Regions from separate parts of the Paenibacillus sp. EKM212P genome, predicted to be linked through region 1. Evidence: riboswitches for the same ligand, from Rfam matches in the RefSeq annotation. Region 1 holds a riboswitch; each other region holds the start of a gene.
What was found. A riboswitch is a leader RNA that binds a small molecule or an ion and turns the genes downstream of it on or off. The one in region 1 is predicted to bind cobalamin.

Region 1 (3,135 bases):
GCTTCAAGCTGTTAAGAATACTCTCTAGCGGTTTGGAACTATAACGGCTTACATTGGCTTCGCTTTTCGAAGAATAAAACATGTCCATAAAATATTGCGGCTCTCCTGTATGAGCAGTAAGCATACTGTACATAGCAAAATCCCAATCGTTTTTGGTCAACGCCTCGTCGATATTTTCCACCTTGCGAATCTTGACCTGGATTCCCTCTTTTAGCAATTGGCTTTGGATGACCTCAGCCATAACAGAGAGTTCCGGACGCTGAGGAAAAGTCAGCAGCGTAACCTCGAACGGCTTGCCTTGCTTAGTCCATGTCCCTTGGGCGTCCTTCTGCCAGCCATCCTTCGTTAACAGCTGATCCGCCGTTCCGTCCAGCGCTTTACGCTCAACTTTACCGAAGGGAAGAATGCTCGGGAACGGACTGCTTGCTTCCGTACCGAAGCCCCTCATGACGGCGCTCACAATCGATGTGCGTGGAATCAGGCTGTCCACCACCTTACGGTTCGCCGCATCCTTGAATACTGGGGATTCCATATTGTACACGAGCATATGGGTGCGCAAGGAGGGAGCCGACAGCACTTGTAGCCTGTCGTTCTTTTTCAGTACCTCTGCGTTATCAACCGGAATATCCGTCGCTACGTCCACCTCGCCGGATTGCAGCGCCATCAGGCGCGAATTCCCGTCCGTAATGAACTTCATTGTCGCCTCAGCCAATCGGGCCTTCTCGCCCCAGTATCCGTCATAACGCTCTACGACCAAGGATTGGTCCTTGCTGAACGCTTTAATTTTAAAGGCGCCTGTCATCGCTGGGTAACTCTGCTCATCTTTCATCGATGCCACATCCAGTACAGTCGTCGATGGATCAGCTAGATTGGACACCAACGCCGCATTCGGCTGGTTTGTCGTGATCTTTAAGGCCAGCGGGCCGCTTACATCAATGGACTTCACATTCAGTAAATCCTTCGCCAGATGGCTTTTCTCGATAGAGCGTAGCAAAGATGCTTTTACACTTGCTGCATCCATACTTTTTCCATTATGAAAAGTGACTTTATCCTGCAAGCTGAACGTCCAAACTGTAGGACTATCCTGCTTCCACTCCTTTGCCAGCCAAGCCACAGGCTCCAGCTTTTCATTCAAACGTACCAGTGTCTCACCTGCACCGGATCGCATCACATCCCAGTTATTATCTCCGTGCGGGTCAACACCTGACGGTTTCCATGTATACGCCATTACCAGCTTTTTACCTGTCGCTGTTTGTTGTGCTGACGCGTTCTCATCTTTGCCGGAGCTATTCGACGTCTTATTGCTAGTACATCCCGAAAGAGCCATAACTGCCAGTAACAGCATCACCCCTGTACATATCAACCATGAGCGCCTGCTATGATTGCTAATCATTCGATGAATCCCCCTCTATCTTGTAAAATCATATAAACCTAACGCAAAACGCGAAAAAAGCATTCCGGACCACTTGATCAGCAGTCAGAAATGCTTTCATTATAAAATGTCAAAACACACCTCGAAGCCAACTCCAAAAACATAGAAGGGATCAGATCGGTTTCAGACATTCCGTATGCAGCACGCCTAACCACCTCCCCAGCATCCCGTGGGTCTGACAGTGATGTCAAAACAGGCAGGTCTCCTGACTCCAGGCGTATCTTTCAGGCCTTCCCGGTTCTTCACAGTTCCAGTGGCTGTTCTGAAAGCTCCAGCAGTATCCTGCTGATGCCTGTATACAGTGGCGGGCCCGTGTCGGAATCAACCGAACTTCCCTTTTAAGTGAACACGCTCAACAACTATCCACATGGTCTTAACAAAACCCCGTACATAGAGTCGTCCGGCTCACACCTGTTTTCTTCCTTTATTTCTTTCCATTACGATCTTATTTTGTTGTCACGGGCTTGTCAATAAATGCTGCACAATAGTTTAAATTTGAACGATAAGGAAGAAACAAGACATAACCTTCAATTGCGTGCACGCAATTGAAGTGTTAAAATTAGGTATAGAGTAAACCACCGTGTCCGTATACTAAAAAGAGTCTTCGCCGCGCCAACGGCAAAGACTCTTAGGACTTGAAAGGCTGTGGATCACCCACGGCGCGCTGCATAACTAATGGTTAATGCAAACGAAACCCACCGTTAGGCGCCTAACCTAATTACGCGGTGGGTTTTCGCTTGTTCCGAAATTTTCGACGTAGCCAGCGATAAAGTTTACGAATACTAAACACCAGGCTTAGTAACGTAACCATCCAACGCAACACATCGTAGCACGACACAAGGTTGACCATCGGCTTCACCCCCTTTCGGGAAGCTGCACCGTGGTCCGAAAACATCCACCACTATTCAAAATCCATAATTTAGATTATACCATGCCCCTTCCTACCACTCTAGCAAATTCTTCTAGCGCATAAACTGGAAAACGCACCAAATTAGAGCTACCTATTTCATCCCGCAGCTTTATCTATATGTCCCCAGACGGCAAGGGTATCTACTATCTGGATAACTCCATGCCAAAAAGCCGGAAAAGAGGCATACGTCCTCTCTCCGGCTATCTTTATTTATTCCTAATCATCAAACCTTCTGTGGAACCTCCTGAACCGTCACGCTTTTGACCGATTCCCCTTGTTTTCTCGTCAAAACAATGTTCAAGACAATCGCTGTAATCGAACCCGAAACGATACCATTTTGCAGCAGCATTTTAGCAAAACTCGGCAGCTGGTCGAACATTTGTGGCAGAACGGCAGAGCCTAGGCCCACGGCAATACTGCATGCTGCGATCAGCAGATTGCTTTCCTTCCGCAGATCCACTTCTGACAAAATAGACATGCCTGATGCAGCGACCGAGCCGAACATGACGATCATCGCCCCGCCCAGCACAGCGTTAGGAATCACTGTCGTTAAGGCAGCCAGCTTAGGCAGCAAACCAAGAACAACCATGATCCCGCCCGCAGCAAAAATAACGTTCCGCGATTTGACGCGTGTGAGTGAGATCAGACCCACATTTTGCGAGAAAGCTGTATAAGGAAACGCATTAAAAATCCCCCCGAGCATAATCGCAAGTCCTTCGGAACGCAGACCATTGACGATCTGCTTCTGCTCCACCTTCTGATCAATCGCCTTGCCTACTGCCAGATACACGCC
Region 2 (3,135 bases), 210 kb from region 1:
CATTACGTTCGAAAGACCAGTTCAAAATGGTCACAGGACCCGTAAGCATTCCCTTAACAGGTTTGGAAGTTAACGATTGGGCGAATGCCGTTTCTTCCACGGTCATGGGCTGATCGAAGGAAACGTCTCCGTATATAATCGGCGGTTTGACACAACGGGAGCCGTAGGACTGCACCCATCCGTTTTGCGTAAAAGCAAAGCCATTCAGCTTTTCGCCAAAAAATTCAACCATGTCGGTCCGCTCAAATTCCCCATGTACAAGCACATCAATGCCAATGTCCTCTTGGATATCAATCCATTCCTTAATTTGCTGTTGGATGAACGTTCGATATTGCTCGGCAGACCATTCTCCTTTGCGATAGTGCAGGCGGGCCTTGCGGATCTCGGCGGTTTGCGGGAAGCTACCAATGGTCGTCGTAGGCAGTGGAGGCAACTTCAGCTTATTTTGCTGAATCTCACGACGCTCGGCGAAAGGAACGCTGCGTGACAGAGGCTCTTTGGCCAACAGGTCGGCCAGATCGGCAGTTGTTTGTATGCGTGCCGCTGAACTGTTGAAACGGGCTACCGCATCTGCACTTTGTCCAAGCTTGGTGAGTGCGGATGGATCGTGTTTGCCAAGTGCAGTCGTCAGGATGGCGATTTCCTCTAGCTTTTCATCAGCAAAGGCCAGCGCTTGCACCAGCTCCTTGTCCAGCTTGTGCTCTGCCTCCAGGCTGACTGGCACATGCAGCAGACTGCATGATGGCTGTACGATAAGCTGCTCGGCAGTGGTCTGTTCTGCTAACTGACCCAGCAGAGCAGCTACAGCGTTCAGGTCGCTGCGCCATATATTGCGTCCGTCAATGACACCAGCGCCCAGCGTTTTTCCTTTAGGGAAGCCATGCTGCAATATATGCTGAAGATTTTCGCCATCATCATACACAAAATCAAGACCCAGCCCCTGTACCGGAAGTGCGGACAGACGCTCATAATGATCTAGGCTGCCAAAGTAGGTTTGCAGCATTATATTTAAGGAGGGCGCAGCTTGGTTCAAAGCTTCATAGACTTCCTGAATAATGTCCAGATCCTCTGCTGGGAATGAGGTGGTCAGGACAGGTTCATCGATTTGGACCCACTGAACACCTTCTGCTGCTAGTTCAGACAGGACACGGGTGTATAAAGGCAGGAAGGTTCTTATAATAGAGGCAAGCTCCTTACGATCATAGCCTTTGGAAAGGGTAACGAATGAATAGGGGCCGATGAGGACCGGTTTCCCATCAATACCTAGTTCTTGTTTTGCTTCACGATAAGCCTGTAAAGGTTTATTTTCAGTGAACACCGGGACTGCGTTTGCCAATTCAGGAACGATGTAGTGATAATTGGTATTCATCCATTTGGTCATTTCACTGGCGGTTGCTCCCTTCTGTCCACGAGCGATCCCGAAATACACGGACAGAGGAACCGGACCTGCGGGACGATAGTTGAACCGTTCGGGTACCAGCCCGAACATCACAGATGTATCCAGCATGTGATCGTAATAGGAGAAGTCTCCGACAGGAATGCGATCAATCCCCTTATCGCGCTGCTTACTCAGATGCTCCAACCGTAATTTTTTCATTTCCGTCTGCAGTTCGCTTTCGTTAATGCTACCGTTCCAGAAGCGTTCCAGTGCTTTCTTCCATTCCCGGTTTTCGCCGATACGCGGATATCCCAGATTACTGCTAATTAAGCCGGACAATTCAGGCCATTCAATAACGGACATGTACTTTTCCTCCTAGTGGGTAGCTGTTTTATTTTTACGTACCAAAAAAGGCATTCTTCCCCCAAAGTTAAAAATAAGTAGGGGAAAGAATGCCTCCGTGATTAAAAAATCAAAAATACGGCGACTGCTCTTAACACCTCCCTATCTTCCGTAGGTACTTGCGATGTTGTTAAAATAGGCAGGTCTCCTGACTTACGGATCATGACACTCAGCATTCCTTCCCGGTCTGTGGACCAGTGGATATATGAACAGCTGAAAGTTCCCCGTTTACAGTGGCGGGACCGTGCCGGATTTGCACCGGCTTCCCTTTTAAGCCTGATCTGAATAGAACAGACACCTATCTCCAAGCTATGCGGTTAAGGTATGACAATAATTATGCACTCGTATACTTGTTCACCATCATAAGTGAAACTTACAGGATGCGCAATAGAAACTCCAATGGAATCTGTTAGCCATATGAAAAAAGACAAGCCTTACCCATGATGGGGGCTTGTCTTAGATTAGATATAGCATCTTGCTTGCTGGGTAAGCATCGCCTTATGTCAATGAAACGACATAACCTGCCTGAATACTGGCTTTCACATCTACCAGACGCTGGTTGCGACTGCCCCGGAAGGGAAGGGTCAGGTCCTTTTGCTGTTCTACAAAACGACCGTCCACAATCACATCGCACAAAAGCGCCAGTTCCTGTCGCTCCGGATCTGTGAGTAGATCTTCATAGACAAAGCCAGTGTAAGCCCACACGGTTCGGTCGGGACAGGCTTCGCGGAAGTCACGCACAAATTGCGAGCATTCTGCTGCTGAGAAAAACGGGTCTCCCCCGCAGAGAGTCAGTCCATCTAACAACGGATTTTCCATGATGTCACGAATGACCTCCTGTTGTCGTTGGGGGGTGAATGGCTCGCCTGCACGGAAGCTCCATGACTCTGGATTAAAGCATCCAGGACAAGCATGACGGCAACCGCTAATGAACACGACGGTGCGTAGGCCGTATCCTTCGTTCAGAGATTCCGGAATGTAGCCACACAAATTCACTTATGTTTCACCCGGTCTCGAACTTCTGCTTGCTTTGCAGCATTAAAGCGAACGGTGTAATCTCCTGTCAGATATCCGGTTACCCGACGTAAGCGCTGAAAGTGTGTGTGCTCCTCATCTGTGCCACATTGGGGGCAGCTTGTCCCGATAATCCCTTCATAACCACATTCCGTACAACGATCCACCGGATGGTTGATGGAGAAATAGCCGATGTTCTGATGCAGCGCGTACTGAACAATTTTAAGAAACGCATCCGGGTTATTCCGCGCATTACCGTCCAGTTCAATGTATGAAATCGCACCAGCGTTGCATAGGTTATGGAACGGAGCTTCCAAGCTGATTTTACGAGCAGCCGGGAG
Region 3 (3,135 bases), on a different contig from region 1:
TTCCGTGGGGGCTAACAACGTGCGAGCCGCCGTATCTGCCCAAGCCATAAAAATGGCTCCACCGAGCGCAGATAATGGAACAATCATCCGGTAATCAGGGCCTGTCACCAGACGAATGATATGCGGTACAACAAGTCCCACAAAGCCAATCACTCCACATACCGAGACAGCGGCAGCTGTCAGCAGCGTGGAAATGATCAAAACAGATAGCTTTGTCGCATCTACATGAACTCCCATGTGAGCCGCCTGACGTTCACCCAAAGCCAATATATTCAGCACACGTGCCCGATTCCATAGAAATACCAGTCCTATGACCACATAAGGTAAAAGGATTCCTGTATATGACCAACCGCGCAGACTAAGACTTCCCATCGTCCAGTACAATATTTCATTGACCGTCTCCTTCGACATGGCTGTCAGAAAGGAAACAACCGCCCCCAGAAAGGATTGCATCACCACACCCGACAAAATGAGACTTTGTGTCGGAATTTTTCCACCTTCCCGTGCCAACGTCAGCACCATCCACAGCGTCAGCATTCCGGTCGTAAATGCCACTAGCGGCAGCGTCCATATGCCAACAAATGAAAATTGAAGGCCCCAATAGATCAGTACTGCCGCTCCTACCGAAGCCCCCGAGGATACCCCCAGTGTATACGGATCAGCCAAAGGATTACGCAGCACACCCTGAAATCCGGCTCCCGCCAGCGCCAGCGCTGCTCCTACCAACATTCCCAGTAATACTCGTGGCAATCTGACCTTCAAAATAATTTGCTCTGAGGATGTATTCCAATCCGGTGTAAACGTATCGCCTAACCATGGAAGGTGGTTAACCAGAATGCCCGTGATCTGGCTGACCGGAAGCTTGGCCGAGCCGATGCCAAGACAGAGCAGCAGCGTCAGCAACAGCAGGACAAGACCTGTCCCTCCAAAGCCGATCAGTTTACGGTTCATTTGAAAATTTCAGGATACACGCCCTTGGCCACTTCCTTGAGACCTTCCGTTACGCGTGGACCCGGACGACTGATCAAATTATCATCCACGGCAAACACCCGGTTGTGGCGAACAGCCGATATTTGATCCCATCCACTGCGAGCTTTAATGATTTCGCCGAGCGTCTGGCCAGTTTTGTCGTCCTTGACACTTTTGCTGTACAAAATCACGTCAGGGTTCGCAGCAATAATATTTTCTTCACTAATTTGGTACCACCCCTTTTGCGTGGCACCTACATTTTCGCCGCCCGCCAACGTAATCAGCTCGTCCATAAACTCGCCTTTACCAACTGTCCAGCCTGGTGAAAACTCGACGTATACCCGCAGCTTCTGCCCTTTACCGATATTTTTAACTCCTTCTTTCACTTCCGCTACATCTGCTCTCATCTTGTCAGTCACCGCTCTCGCTTCTTTCTGATGATCGGTGATTTTCCCATACAATTCGATGTTAGCTATGACATCTTCAACTGTCTTCGGTTCCGTTTTAAAAATCATAATTCCCATGTCGCGCAGCTTGGTCGTAGCCTGTTCACTAAGCGATATCCCTGCAAAAACGACTCCCGGGTTAGCAGCAATGATCGCCTCTTCGTTCGGTTTCATAATACCGCCTACTTTAGGCTTTTTCGTAGCTGCTTCCGGGTAATCAGAGTAGTCGGAGACGCCAACTATTTCCTTATCCAGCCCGATGGCGAACAGCGCCTCGGTTTCTGCCGGGGAGACGGAAACGATTTTATCCGGCGCTTTTTTGAATGTAAATTCCTGTCCTGTTGCATCTTTAACTGTGAGTGGGTAAACTGTTTTGCTCGGAGGCTCTTGTGCGGTTACGGTCTTTCCTGGCTGCTGTGCAGAAGTCTGATTCTCTTTATTTTCAGCATTTTTTCCCTTAGCGCCACATGCACTCAGCACAACTGCCAAAATCAGAACCAATAGACCTGTTGTCCAAACCTTTATTTTTTTTCCTGCCATGATTTGCACCCCTTCATAAAAAAATCGTTAAGAGCGTTACTTGATCATCATCAGATATCTTCTAAATCCAGCCTTCTTTTCCTATCTAAAAAACCCCGCATCCTTATATCAGGACACAGGGGTCACGTTAGCGCAGATCGTGCGCAGGCGGCAGCTTCTTTCCGCACGGACAGTCACTGCGAACACGTCATCCTTTCCTCGAAGGATTATGGTGACAGGCGGACGGGCAGGTATCCTGACTTATGGTAAGATGCATGTCCTGAAATCCCTTCATATGCTTAGTAGCACATAAAGCAGGACTAACGGGCATGTTTCCATTTACAGTGGCGGGACCGCGCCGGACTTACACCGACTTCCCTTTTAACAGCGCAGGCAAGGGAAACCATAGTTTCATCACACTGCGCCGACCTCGTCTGCTGGATATTTGATGTAGTGGTAGTCAAGCCGTTCTTTTACTTGATGATTATAGGTTAAAATGAGGCGGCTTACAACCCAAACAGCCTCTTTATCCGCTGGTGTCTAACCTAATGAGAGAGCATTTCCGCTATGTAATTGTGCGGTCCTGCCAGCCTCAATTGAATCCTAAATGCTTCTCCCGGCTTCGGATTCAGACTCCAAAAATCATGGCCCGGTATCAGCATGCAAGCTAACTGACGAATTACGCCACCATGCGTAACGACCAAAACAGAGGGCGGCCCAGCAGCCAAATCCATGGGTTGAACTTCCATAGCAACACGCCATTCATACAGAGAGTCAAGAAATTTCCGCAAACGATTCACAAAATCTGTCCAAGACTCTCCTCCAGGAGGGGTTATCCGTTGTGGCTCATCAATCCAAGCGCGATACAACGACACATCCTTGAGCATGTCATACGTTTTTCCATCCCACTCGCCAAAATGAAGCTCTCGCAGACGTGGTTCCATCATAGGAGACATAATAGATAGGGAACCTCCAGACGTCAATTCTGATTCCGGCACAATGATCTGCAAGGTCTGGCGACATCGCATTAAATCGCTGCAATAGATTCGAGCAAAGGACTGCCCCTGCAATTCTTCTTGCAAAGGCTTTAATTCCTGTTCTGCTCCCGGTAGCAAACCTAAGTCGGAGTGTCCCAGATATCGACGTTCCTTATTCCATAAGGTTGTGCCGTGACGAACTAACACGAGTTCCATGTCCCAAT
Region 4 (3,135 bases), 240 kb from region 1:
CTGCATGACGCCCTATTTTATATATATGCTTGTATCCAGTTCATCAGGCCTTCAGTCCATTAATCACCACAAACCGCATTCACTTCTACCGTTGCTGGTGCATCTTCATGCCGGAAACCCGCAACGACACCTACACGTTTAAAAAATTTATGAAAACGCTCATTCGGATGCCCTTTTTCCTTATATTCAGCGATGACGTTCTCCACGATGTCAGTAATTTGATCACCCGGAATCCCTTCCGCTACGGGCTGAGCGGCATGAGCATTGCGACCGAATTTTTTGCCACCAAGGAAGAGGTCGTATCCTCCCTTGCGATAGACGATTCCGATATCCTCCAGCACCGCTCCATAGCAGGCCATACCGCATCCGTTCAAAGCAATGCTCGTTTCCTTGGGTGCCTGTAATCCGCCAAGTACAACCTGTAAATGCTCAGCCACAGGCACAGCGTCATCCTTCTCCATATTGCAGAAGTCGCACGCCTTCACCTTAAACACATCGCCAATCGGCATGACAATGAATCGTTCATCCCGCAGCCGTCCGACCAGTTCCTCGGGGTCTGCACACGGCACGCGCAGCACGATCTGATGATCTGGCGAGTATTCCAGCTCGCCGTCATCACCCGCTACCTCCGCGAGCAGCGCCATCTGGCGAGCGGTGAACTTCTTGTTTCCCACACCCGGGGAAACGCCCACCTCAAATAGCGCAGGCTTGCCAAAGCCGCCTGTCGCCATCCCGGACGCGGCCCCCGCTCCGGCCACCGCTGACGTTCTGGCGGTGCTCTCGGCGGTAGGCGCTTGCCCGCTCCAGCGAGCGTTGGCTTCGCCAGGCAGCTTGCCGCCGACAGCGAGGCGGCTTAGTGCCTCTGCCGCCAGCGATGCCGGGGCTGCGCCGGTTTGCACAGCAGTCGTTGCCTGTACGGCAGCCATCGCTTGCGGGCGTGCCTGCGTCGCAACCGCAGCGCCGCTCGCGGAGGGTCCAGCGGGCGTAGTCTGGGCTGCGCCTGCCTGCGGTGTATCCTCTTGTGCTCCCAGCGACCACGGCTCCGCTTCCGTGCGGAGACGCTGATGTGGCTTGAGCGCCTGCTCGGTCGCATCCAGCGTGTATTTGCGCTGATATCCGCGCGGAGTCACGATCAAGCCGTCATACACCGTCGTCGAGGAATTGCCGATGATTACGGTCGTCAGCATCCCAATGTCATGGTTCAGCATATCTTCCAGCGTCGTTACAATAACTTGCTGACGTTCACGATAAGCGCTCTTCACTAGCCCAACCGGAGTTTGCGGATCGCGGTAACGCAGCAAAATGGACTGCGTCTCCACAATCTGGCGGGTACGCCGACCACTGCGCGGATTATATAATGCAATCACAAAATCGGCCGAAGCCGCTGCTTCTACGCGCTTCACAATCGTTTCCCATGGGGTCAGATGATCACTCAGACTGATCGTGCACGCATCATGCATAACTGGCGCCCCCAACAGTGAAGCACAGGACTGAATAGCCGAAATCCCCGGTACGACTTCTACCTCAACTCCGTCCTCGCGTCGCCAGCCTTTTTGCATCAGCACCTCATACACCAGCCCTGCCATACCATAGACTCCTGCATCTCCACTGGAAATGACAGCTACCTTCTTGCCCATCTCTGCTTGGCGAACCGCCTCCTGCGCACGGCTCACTTCCTCTGTCATTCCTGTGCGTACAATCTCCTGTCCGTTCAACAACGGACGGATCAAATCAACGTAGGTATTGTAGCCGATAATGACCTCACTTTCGGCCAGCGCATCCAGCGCCCGTTTTGTGATATGTTCCATATCTCCTGGACCAAATCCAATCACCAGCAATTTTCCTAATGGGCTCATCGTGCTCCTCCTATTCATCCTTTTCAGGGCAGCTATGCTATCTATTTCAATGATTTATGCACATCGTGTAACTCGAAAAAACCCCATCCTGCCCGGATGGGGTTTCTATGTACGCATCTCTCATCAGACGAATAAACAGCGTAAGAAGACACTATTTGTCTTCCTCCAGCCTGCCGTTGTTTTCCATCTGACTGTTTACGCTTCAAACGCTGCTGCACGTTCATATCCACGCAAACCTCTAGCCAACATGGAAAAAGCAACGTGTGCCTGATTTCCTGATTTCGTACACCCATCCTCTCCGCGAAGGTTAACGGTGCATACAGATCAAGGTAGGTCTCCTGGCTTGGCATCAACAGATTCTTTTGTCTTCCCCGTTTTTCACGAGTGACCATTTAAAAAAATCCTCTTCCTTACAGTGGCGGGACCGCTCGGGATTTGCACCCGATTCCCTGTTACCCTTTGCTCAACCGCAAAGGCACCTTGTCTGTCCGCTATTTGATTATGGGTCTTATCATAACCTTGCCTCAATCAGTTGTGCAAGCACGAAAAACGCTTTATTTCAAGTTCTCTGCTTTATTTTTTAACATATGTAGCAATTCGCCCGGGTCCGCAGAGATACTTAATAACGCTGGATGCTCAGCCCCGGTAAACCCTTCTTGCACGCTATGACGCACCATTTCTACTAACGGGTCAAAATATCCATTCACATTCAGCAGCCCAATCGGCTTGCGATGAATGCCAATTTGCGCCCAGCACAATACCTCGAACAGCTCCTCAAAGGTTCCCAAGCCACCCGGAAGGGCAATAAACGCATCGGCCATCTCGCTCATTGCCGCTTTACGCTCATGCATGCTTGCTACCTCAATGAACTCGGTAACTCCCCGATGAATGATCTCTGCATCAAATAACAGGGTGGGCATAATGCCAGTGACCTGACCGTCACCCGCCAGCATTCCATCCGCCACCTGGCCCATCAGCCCCCTACTGGAACCACCGTAGATCAGACGGATATGATGGCGAGCCATGGCTTCTCCCAGCTTGCCTGCCGCTTCAACATATACCGATGAATGTCCAGGTCTGGACCCGGCAAATACACAAATAGAATTCATTAACGTCTCAGCTCCTGTCCTAAGTCAGCATTTAGCATAATTCGATTCCCAACGCTCATAAGTACAATATATAGACGAACTAAAGCGCTTCGATCTATATATTGCTTATTTAAAAATGCTCTTCGGATTTATGCAAAATGCTCATGTATCATGCATCGAAACTTATTCAT

Region 2: linked by a shared signal. The riboswitch ahead of metE (5-methyltetrahydropteroyltriglutamate--homocysteine S-methyltransferase) and the one ahead of G9G54_RS11570 (ABC transporter substrate-binding protein) in region 1 are both predicted to bind cobalamin.
Region 3: linked by a shared signal. The riboswitch ahead of G9G54_RS04365 (ABC transporter substrate-binding protein) and the one ahead of G9G54_RS11570 (ABC transporter substrate-binding protein) in region 1 are both predicted to bind cobalamin.
Region 4: linked by a shared signal. The riboswitch ahead of cobJ (precorrin-3B C(17)-methyltransferase) and the one ahead of G9G54_RS11570 (ABC transporter substrate-binding protein) in region 1 are both predicted to bind cobalamin.

Annotation. Positions count from the first base shown of each region.
Region 1 is NZ_JAAMNR010000003.1:522,978-526,112, forward strand. Features, by position in the region: gene G9G54_RS11570 (ABC transporter substrate-binding protein) at 1-1,393, opposite strand, end outside; cobalamin riboswitch at 1,611-1,814, opposite strand; gene G9G54_RS11575 (nucleobase:cation symporter-2 family protein) at 2,566-3,135, opposite strand, start outside.
Region 2 is NZ_JAAMNR010000003.1:317,040-320,174, reverse strand. Features, by position in the region: gene metE (5-methyltetrahydropteroyltriglutamate--homocysteine S-methyltransferase) at 1-1,741, opposite strand, end outside; cobalamin riboswitch at 1,902-2,097, opposite strand; gene nrdG (anaerobic ribonucleoside-triphosphate reductase activating protein) at 2,279-2,776, opposite strand; gene G9G54_RS10645 (anaerobic ribonucleoside triphosphate reductase) at 2,773-3,135, opposite strand, start outside.
Region 3 is NZ_JAAMNR010000001.1:923,854-926,988, forward strand. Features, by position in the region: gene G9G54_RS04360 (FecCD family ABC transporter permease) at 1-951, opposite strand, end outside; gene G9G54_RS04365 (ABC transporter substrate-binding protein) at 948-1,955, opposite strand; cobalamin riboswitch at 2,164-2,357, opposite strand; gene G9G54_RS04370 (histidine phosphatase family protein) at 2,480-3,135, opposite strand, start outside.
Region 4 is NZ_JAAMNR010000003.1:287,183-290,317, forward strand. Features, by position in the region: gene cobJ (precorrin-3B C(17)-methyltransferase) at 60-1,856, opposite strand; cobalamin riboswitch at 2,168-2,353, opposite strand; gene G9G54_RS10520 (LOG family protein) at 2,411-2,965, opposite strand.